3 regions of the Shewanella oneidensis MR-1 genome follow, and region 3 is predicted to be linked to each of the others. Evidence: predicted binding sites of a transcription regulator. Region 3 holds the regulator's gene; each other region holds the start of a gene.
What was found. The regulator ArgR, encoded in region 3, controls arginine synthesis, uptake and breakdown. The targets are predictions, from matches to a motif close to ANTGAATANNTATTCANT.

Region 1 (3,288 bases), 500 kb from region 3:
CCCACTAAGCCTAAACGCTCATCTTTAATCTTGGCCGATACCGTGTTGCCATCGGCAAGACACATGCCCACACTCACAATCCCAGCTTTAGTCGCTGCGCCTTGGAGGATCTTGTTTGATGTTCCGGCCAGTGCACCGGCAATAATCGGCATTTGCTCAGGCGGGGTCACCCGCAAACCTTCTAACTTGACGGTTTCCATGCCGTTGGCGGCTAATTGCTCATCGACCAAACAGCCGCCGCCGTGCACCATCAGCACCTGCTGACCATTAGCGATCATTGCTGCGGCGGTATCCATTAAACGCGCCATCCCCATTTCACACTGCAGCAGCGCGCCGCCGACTTTAAGAACTAATACTGAGTTGTTGGTAGACATCTTGACGACTCTCTTAAATAAGGATGAACGGTTAAAGGTTAAAGTGAATCTTTATGCACTGCAGCGCTTGGCTTGCCGCGCCTTTCATCAAATTGTCGATGGCGCTAGCAACCACTAGGTAGCCACTGCTCTCATCAAACTTCCAACCTAAGTGGCAATTCGGTGTCAGCACCACGTCATCCACTTTAGGGAACTGGTTCTGTTTCACCGTCACCAGTGGAGCTTGGTCATACACACTGTATGCCGCAGCCACATCGGCGGTAGTAGTGCCTGGTTTTAGCTGTACCGTGATAGTTGCGAGAATACCGCGCTTAAAGTTGCCAAGGTGTGGTGTGAAAATCACCTCTTGTCCCAGTTGAGTAGCGATTTCGGGCTGATGTCTGTGGCCTAGTACACCGTAGGGTGTGAGGCTGACCTCGCAAAAACTGGTATGTAGCTGCGCCTTACGACCCGCTCCTGTTACACCGCTAACAGCGTTGATCACTGGATAGGCTGAAGTCAGTAAATTCTTTAATGGTTTCAAGGCTGTTAGTGATGCTGTTGGGTAACAACCTGGCACAGCAATCATCTTAGTGGCGGCCACGTCTTTAGCATTCCACTCAGCAAGGCCATATACGGCTTTGGCTAAAACCTCTGGATATTCATGCTCAAAGCCATACCACTTCGGATACTGCGCCACGTCACTGAAACGATAAGCACCGCTTAAATCGAATACCGCTAACCCTTGGCTATAAAACCAAGCCGCTAAATGCAAACTCACAGAATGCTCAGTCGCTAACACCACAGCATCTGCCTCAGCGACGATATTGGCCTTCGCTTCTTCGGTAAGCGGTGATAGGGTTAACTCAATGTGGCTGTAGACAGGGTACAAATCTGCTAAAGCTCTACCTTTATCTAAACTATTTTCAGAGACATACAGACCTTGAATTGATAATTCAGACTCCGCATGGACTAAAGCCGTGAGTTGTGCACCTGTGTAACCACTGGCGCCGATAATGGCGATGTTTTTCATATGTATTTTTATAAACCAAATCAAAGAGACTTAAAGAATAGATGAATAGCGTACACGCAACGGCGTATATCTATGATGACAAGACTATCGTCGTGGGAAATCGTAATGGCTTGTTATTTTATTCACTGACGGATTAACACTATACATCATGATATTTACTCTACAGCTCGCAGACTGTAACTCATCTCAACTGCTGGCTAGACTACCACAAAGATCTATTTATGCAATATATGTGAATATATATTTTTATTAAATTTTGTAATTTATCATCTCTTAAATAGAGTTAGCGGATAACTGATTGCTTCACTAACTACTTAATATTTCAATTATCTCTGATGGAAATGATGGTAAACCAGTCATTTTTGTTAACATCTAAGTCACATACTTGCAAGGCTCAAAATAATGCAGTTCATATTCACTTCCACTAAACATAATAAAATATTGCGTCAGCTCGCATTTATATTGAATATTCCTCAACAATTAACGCGATTAGTTGCATAAAAGGTAAGCCAGTCGTATAAGTTATAAGCTCTGCTGTTGACCATTGCCCTCAGTGGTGGGTATTGTGCTAGCGGGCTATATACCCAAGCTACCTGAAGATACGAGTTTCTTCATCTTCAGGTTGTTTGGGTATATACAAAGCGGATTTTTATGTTTTTCTATTCGGAGTAACTATGGCAGGTAATGTGGCAGACAATGTGACCGACATGTATGCGTCATTGAGATCGAACGTGAGTATGTTAGGTCAGATCCTAGGCGATACGATGCGCACCCACCTCGGCGATTCTTTTTTGGAGAAGGTTGAGCAAATTCGTAAGCTCGCGAAAGACTCCCGCCGAGGTGACGAAGCCGCAAGGGAGCAAATGCTAGAACTGCTCACCGCTCTCCCCGATGAAGAGTTAGTGCCGTTTGCCAAAGCCTTTAACCAATTCCTCAACTTAGCCAACCTATCTGAACAATTTCATACGATTAGCCGCAACTGTGACGAACTAGTTTGCGTGCCCGATCCCGTCGAACAGTTGCTCGGTCGTATGCTCAATGGTCGTGTCGATCAGACCAAAATGTTGGATTGCCTAAAGACGTTAGATATCGATCTCGTGCTCACCGCACACCCAACAGAAATCTCTCGCCGCACGCTGATCCAAAAATATGCCGCAATTGTGGATTGTCTCGCCGAGCAAGAAAACAACCAGTTGTCGGATAGAGAGCGCCAGCAAATTAATTTGCGCCTACGTCAGCTCATCGCCCAGATCTGGCACACCAATGAAATTCGCCGTGAGCGGCCAACGCCGGTGGATGAAGCCCGTTGGGGGTTATCCACTATCGAGGAATCCCTCTGGCATGCTGTTCCCGACTTTTTAAGGCAGCTCAACGATCAGGTGCAAGAGCGCACAGGTCAACAATTGCCAATCGATATCGCCCCTGTTCGCTTCTCCAGCTGGATGGGCGGTGATCGCGACGGCAACCCCTTCGTAACGGCTAAAGTCACTCAAGAAGTGTTAGACCGTAATCGCCATGCCGCGGCACGTTTATTCCTGAAGGATATAGTGCTGCTGGTTGGCGAACTGTCGATGGAAGAAGCCAATGATGAATTAAAGGCTTATACCAACAATAGCTGCGAACCTTATCGCTTTGTCTTGCGGTCATTAAGACAAAAACTGCGCGATACCATAGATTACTTAAACGCTCGCATTGAGGGCCACAATCCCGAGGTGGATAAGTCAACATTGATTTGGCAAGAGAGCGACCTTAAAGCACCGCTCGAAATGCTATATAAAAGCTTGTACGACTGCGGTATGAGGTTGATTGCTAATGGTTTACTGCTCGACATTCTGCGTCGTCTCGCCTGCTTCGGTATTCATATGCTCAGGCTCGATATCCGTCAAGACGCTGGCCGTCACT
Region 2 (3,288 bases), 510 kb from region 3:
TTGCATGCCACTGATAAACAGCCAGTCTTTCATGGTGAAGGTGCGGGTTGCCCAATAATCTATCCATGCGTTTTATTGAGTGTTTAGTATGAGTGCTGGTGCCATCAATGTGCCGCCCTAAATGCGTGAGGGTGAGACAATCCGCGTTGATGAGGGCTTTGCAGGCGACCATGAGTGTATTCAGTCGCTTTTGATGGATTTCTGGACAATGTTGATAGAGAGATTGATGTAAGATAGTTAACACTTGCACCTTGATGCCCTGTGATTGATGTTTGTTCGCACTTCCATCTGATCACACTTCAAGGTGCAAGTTCACTCTAATTTAATGATTTATCTGAAAATCATCAGGGGATTCTTCAGGGTCGAGCATCCAAGGAAGGACTTGCTGCGTGTCGTTGAGCAAATATCATGGTTCGCCCTTAAATATGGACTGCATTTAATAACCAAGCAGTGATATTAGCCTTTCAATATTTAACGCTCTTCTGTCCAAAAGTGCGTTATTGAGTTAGTGGTTACGAGTTGAGTTTGTACGATTAACTCACACGATATAATCAAAACTGTCAGTTCGTGTATAAGTTAGAGCAAAAAAAGGGGAGTCTGTTAATCTGACTCCCCTTGATATTTCAAAGCTGATGTCGCGCTTAGAACAGCAAGTGAGCAACACCCGCGATAACAGGCAGAGTCACTAAAGTACGCAGAATAAACACCACGAAGAGCTCAACAAAGTTCACCGGAATTTTACTGCCGATCAGCAGCGCGCCGACTTCGCTCATATAAATCAGCTGCGTTACGGATAGCGCGGCAATGACAAAGCGGGTCATATCTGACTCGATAGAGCTAGCTAAGATCGATGGAATAAACATATCGGCAAAGCCTACCACGATGGTTTTAGAGGCTTCTGTCGCTTCGGGAATGTGCAGCAGTTCCAGTAATGGAATAAATGGCATACCTAAATAATTGAAGATAGGCGTATGCTCGGCGATGATCAGCGCCGTGGTTCCAATGGCCATAACCACCGGGATAATGCCAAACACCATATCGATAACGTTTTTAATCCCTTCATGTAAAACGGCTTTCACTCCGCCCGCACTGGCTGCTTTTTCAAGTGCTTTATCAAAGCCCCAAGAGAATGCGCCGTATCCTGCTGGGATCATTTCATCGTCGGGTTGACGTGGGGTATCATCGATATAGTTATCTTTTTTCCATGAGAGTGGCGGCAACTTAGGCACAATCACTGCTGCGGCGAAACCCGCTAAACATACGGTCAGGTAGAAGGGCACAAACATCGGTTCCAACTTCACCTGTGAGATCACCACTAAGCAGAAGGTGATTGACACCGCTGAAAAGGTCGTACCGATAACCGCCGCTTCCCTTTGGGTGTAAAAACGCGCTTCGTATTGCTTGCTGGTCAGTAAAATTCCTACGCTGCCATCCCCTAACCAAGAGGCCATACAGTCGATGGCGCTGCGACCTGGCAGGTTAAACACTGGGCGCATCACTTTGGTCATCAAGGTGCCAAACAGTTCTAATAATCCGAAGTTTAATAGCAGTGGCAGTAACATGCCGGCGAAGATAAATACGGAAAACAGTACTGGTAACAGGTCATTAAGTACTAATGCGCCTGTACTGGAGGAGTTGATTACTGCGGGGCCAATCGCAAAGTAGGTTAAGACGATAAAGATGGCGCCAACAACTCGGGTTATTAGCCACATAGGGCTAATGTTTAGCAAGCCATTAAGGAAGTGATTATTTAACACAAACTTGGGCTTGAGTAATTTGGTTAACACAGACGCAAGCGCCATACTCACAACAATCACGGTGACTATGAGGGTTAAGACATCACTTAATACGCTTTGCAGTGCTTTAGAGATGATTGCGATCGGAATCGTAATTGCATCGTTGTAACTGATAGGAGTCACAAATAGCAGCAGACCGATCAGCGAAGGGACGATAAAGGTGAGTATCGTCTTAATGTTGCGGTTTTTATGTTCAGTAGCCAATGGTGTACACCTTAAAGTACGAGTCGCACAAAATAAACTTGAATAAATTGCCTCTTAAAGCCACATGCTTGGCGGGCGTAAGCTGCATTTTCATTCAACTCAAAATCGAGAAGGGGGAAGATTACTCGCTTAGCGCCGCCATGTAAAACGATTCGGGAATTTGTTTGATATAAGCAGCAAAATAGCATAGTTATTTGGGCTGTTTCTAATGGATGATTTTTGAGGTTGCCCACTTTTTATTTGCATAAATTTAATTAAATCATTGCTTTACGCCATGCTGTTGCAAGTTGTTTATCAGATTGTTTTATTCTTAGAGCTGTTCACTTATTGGCGATGTTTTGTTGAAAACTTTCTCAGCGGATCTTCACTAAATACGTTTTTAGATGATTTTTTACCCATGAATGGTAACAGGGCTTCAACCATCGCAAACCTAATGTGAGCGAGATAACAGTGGCTATCACGGTGAGCTTGTCTTCTGTAACAAAACAGCATTAGCTGAATTGTTTGTGAGTATTTATTCATTTTTGACTGCAAATTTGCATATGTTTTATTGAATAATGACTTAGCACGGGATTTTCATGTGATGACTAAAAAATCGTTAATAGTGATGAAAAAATTTTTACGCTAAAGAGGATTAGCACCGCTTTAATTCTTTTCAATTCCATGTAAGTTAGTAGTACTTTGGTTTGGCTAAATTATCCATGACTGTTATAAAAATGAATCTCGCAACAAGGGGCTCGGCACTTGCCACTAAGTTTGGTTTTATTGGTATTTTGGGATTAGTGCTGGGGATTGGTGTGGCGGTGTTGGGGTTTGATTATTCTGAGACGCGTTCATTCAACGTTTTAAATCATACTTTGAGTGAATTGGGGACCTATGGCCATTCTGACTTTGCAGTGATTCTCAATGGCGGTTTGTTTTTTGGCAGTTTAAGTATTGTTTTTTATTGTCTTTCCTCCCTGCAGACGGTAAACGGCTTTTGGGGATATCCCTTCTTTTGTGCGCTGGCACTGACATTTTTAGCCTTAGCCTGTGTTGGGTTATTTCCGGTCAATGTATACCACTTGCACATCCTCGCCCTTAAGTGGTTTTTCTACTTCGGTAGCCTAAGCGCAATCTGTTATTTAATGTGGGTTGGATTTAGCTCATTAAGTCTGCTGCGTTGGACGGTATTATTAGCGCTGTTGGTATTGGTGAGTATGATGACCTTTCTCTATGCACCGCAGTTAGAGTTGGGGCTAACGGAAGGCGGTAGGCCATTTTATCAAGAAATGGTGCTCCAACTTCC
Region 3 (3,288 bases):
AAAGGTGGTGTTATCCCGTTGAATAATAACATCTTGGCCATCTCTTAGCTGGGTCATCTGCCAGCGGTGCCCCTTTGCATTGGTCACTTGGTGTTGGGCTTTTAGATGGGCGGCTTCAACAGTGACGCATTGCGTACTGGCTTTGTCTGCAGCTTGAGCAGTAACGGGCGTCGCTAAGGCGATTGCGGGTGAAATCAAAGTCGATAACAAAGCGATCTACCACATCGAACAAGCTGTGTTGCCCAAGTCCGATGGGGGTTGCGATGCGAATACTGCCAACCATCTCCGAATTATGGCTATGGGCGCGGCTTTCCATTGCGGCGACTTCGCTGAGTACCCGCTGACAATATTGTAGGGCTTCTTCGCCCTGTAAGGTCAGACTGACGCTGCGGGTCGTACGGTGTAGCTGGCGCAAACTGAGCCACTGCTCAATTTCTTGAATATGGCGAGAAACCTGCAGGCGACTGAGATCGAGGTGTTCTGCGGCTTTGGTAAAGCTGCCACAGTTGGCTACTTCGATAAAGCTACGCATGGCGGCAATTTTATCTATAAATAATTACACCAATTAGTATCTCAATCTGAAACAATCCTGCTCATTTATCGATATTTATCACGCTAAGTATCGCAAGTAAACTGGTGACAATTTAAATCAGTAGTGAGACTTAGCAAATGAAAATAGCAGTATTAGGTGCATCCGGTTGGATTGGTGGAACCATTTTGAATGAAGCGTTAAGCCGTGGTCATGAAGTGGTTGCTTTAGTGCGAGACCCAAGCAAGCTTGGCGAAACCGCTGCAGAGGTGCGTAGTGTCGATCTGGCTAAGCCATTAACGGCCGACACCTTTGCAGGTGTGGATGTGTTAATCGCTTCTGTCGGTGGCCGCGCCGACCTGAATCACAGCTTAGTGGCAAAAACGGTCAATAATCTATTAGCCCTATTGCCACTGGCGAAAGTGCCACGTTTATTGTGGGTCGGAGGTGCTGGTAGCTTAGAAGTGGCGCCGGGAGTGACCTTGGTTTCAAGCCCTGACTTCCCGCCTGCCTATAAGGATGAGGCATTAGCTCAAGGCGAAGCGCTTAAGGCATTTCGCGCCGCCAATACCGCAGTCAACTGGACCTTTGTCAGCCCCGCTGCCGAGATTTATCCCGGTGAGAGCGAAGGCTTATACCGCTTAGGTGGCGATAGCTTCTTTACCGATGCTAAAGGCCGTAGCCGGATTTCGGTCACTGACTATGCCAAAGCTATGCTCGATGAAGCTGAAAAGGGCGCGCATCCTAATCAAAGGATTAGCGTAGCCTACTAAGGCTTAAGCTAAACACTGTAACGTAAACGGGACAAAGCCCCTGATCATTGAAAGGTGCTGGACTGAAAAGCGTACAGTAAAAACAGAACAGGTCAGCAAGCTGACCTGTTTTTTTATTCTGCGTAATTGAATAAAGATTTGATGGTTTCCAAGGTATCGGCAATATCTTGGATGCTAGATGGACAGATAAAGATCGTATCGTCACCCGCAATGGTCCCTAAAATCCCTTCAGGTTTACCGATGGAGTCTAACAAACGGGCAATTAATTGTGCAGCGCCAGGGCTGGTACGGACAACAATCATCGCTTGGTTATGGTCAACATCGAGTACTAAATTCTTTAACGGGCTGCCCGCAGTGGGTACGCCTAGTTCGGCGGGTAAGCAATAAACCATCTCCTGCTTAGCGTTGCGAGTGCGCACTGCACCGAACTTGCTGAGCATACGAGACACTTTAGATTGGTTTATATTAGTAAAGCCTTCTGCTTGTAAGGCGGTGACGATTTCACTTTGAGAGCCAAAACGCTCCTCTTTTAAAATCGCCTTAAAAATTCTAACAAGGTCATCCTGATTCTTGGTCGTTTGCATAGTCTTATTCTTTATTCAAAAAAACAGGCTCATTCTGAATAGTTTTGGCCAAACTGTCAACAAATAACCATAATGACTGAATAAAAATGCAATTCAAGCATTTTGTGATCACAGATTTATGATTACATTTGTTGAATTAGAGTAAATATTCAACATTACAACACCCTGTTTTAGTAAAACTTTGTCTCCACGACTAAGGGATAATTGAAATTAGCGTGACATTCCAGTAATGTGACGCCAACGGAAATTAGATCCATGTCACACATAATCCGAGAAATAACGGAGATAACTATGAAAGTTGCTGTACTTGGTGCTGCTGGTGGTATCGGCCAGGCTCTTGCCCTACTGTTAAAAACTCAATTACCTGCGGGTTCTAAACTGTCTCTATACGATATCGCACCGGTAACTCCGGGTGTTGCGGTTGACTTGAGCCATATCCCCACTGCGGTTGAAATCAAAGGTTTTGCTGGTGAAGATCCAACGCCTGCCCTCGTGGGTGCTGACGTTGTGCTAATTTCTGCTGGTGTTGCACGTAAGCCTGGTATGGATCGTTCAGATCTGTTCAATATCAACGCTGGTATCGTTCGCAACCTGATCGAGAAAGTGGCAGTCACTTGCCCTAAAGCGCTCGTGGGTATTATCACTAACCCAGTCAACACTACGGTTGCTATCGCAGCTGAAGTGATGAAAAAAGCGGGTGTTTACGATAAGAACCGTTTATTCGGTGTGACCACTCTGGACGTTATCCGTTCTGAGACTTTCATCGCTGAATTAAAAGGCTTAAACGTTGCTGACGTTAAAATCAACGTGATTGGCGGCCACAGCGGTGTGACCATTCTGCCATTACTGTCTCAAGTTGAAGGCGTGACTTTCTCTGATGAAGAAGTGGCTTCTTTAACTAAACGCATCCAAAACGCGGGTACTGAAGTGGTTGAAGCTAAAGCCGGTGGCGGCAGCGCGACTCTGTCTATGGGTCAAGCGGCTTGCCGTTTTGGTATGTCTCTGGTTCGTGGCCTACAAGGCGAAGCGAATGTTGTTGAATGTGCCTATGTTGACGGCGGCAGTGAGCATGCTGAATTCTTCGCTCAACCAGTACTGTTAGGCAAAAACGGTATCGAAAAAGTACTGCCTTACGGTGAAGTGAGCGCATTCGAAGCAAATGCCCGTGATTCTATGTTAGATACACTGAAAGGTGATATCAAACTAGGCGTTGATTTCGTTAAGTAATCCTTCTGGATTATTAGAGAACGGAGCCCAATGGCTCCGTTTTTTTATGCCTTAAACTTTGTTCTCTAAACTGAGGTTCTTAATCTTGAGTCTCGCTATTTGGGGAGCTGGCATTGACTGTCACAGCGGGCCTTACCCGTTAGTAGATAGGAAATACGGTATCTGTGCTTGGCGA

Region 1: a site for ArgR is predicted at 1,618-1,635, ahead of argC (N-acetyl-gamma-glutamyl-phosphate reductase). Genes of this name have one in related genera too.
Region 2: a site for ArgR is predicted at 2,082-2,099, ahead of SO_RS05790 (YjiH family protein). Genes of this name have one in related genera too.

What each region holds. Positions count from the first base shown of each region.
Region 1 is NC_004347.2:278,622-281,909, reverse strand. Features, by position in the region: gene argB (acetylglutamate kinase) at 1-374, opposite strand, end outside; gene argC (N-acetyl-gamma-glutamyl-phosphate reductase) at 406-1,386, opposite strand; gene ppc (phosphoenolpyruvate carboxylase) at 2,061-3,288, shown strand, end outside.
Region 2 is NC_004347.2:1,295,291-1,298,578, forward strand. Features, by position in the region: gene SO_RS05785 (IS4-like element ISSod3 family transposase) at 1-250, opposite strand, end outside; gene SO_RS05790 (YjiH family protein) at 642-2,000, opposite strand; gene SO_RS05795 (DUF998 domain-containing protein) at 2,702-3,288, shown strand, end outside.
Region 3 is NC_004347.2:781,288-784,575, forward strand. Features, by position in the region: gene SO_RS03605 (hypothetical protein) at 1-216, opposite strand, end outside; partial or broken gene SO_RS03610 (LysR family transcriptional regulator) at 206-550, opposite strand; gene SO_RS03615 (NAD(P)-dependent oxidoreductase) at 670-1,302, shown strand; gene argR (transcriptional regulator ArgR) at 1,416-1,886, opposite strand; gene mdh (malate dehydrogenase) at 2,178-3,113, shown strand; gene SO_RS03630 (thiol-disulfide oxidoreductase DCC family protein) at 3,209-3,288, opposite strand, start outside.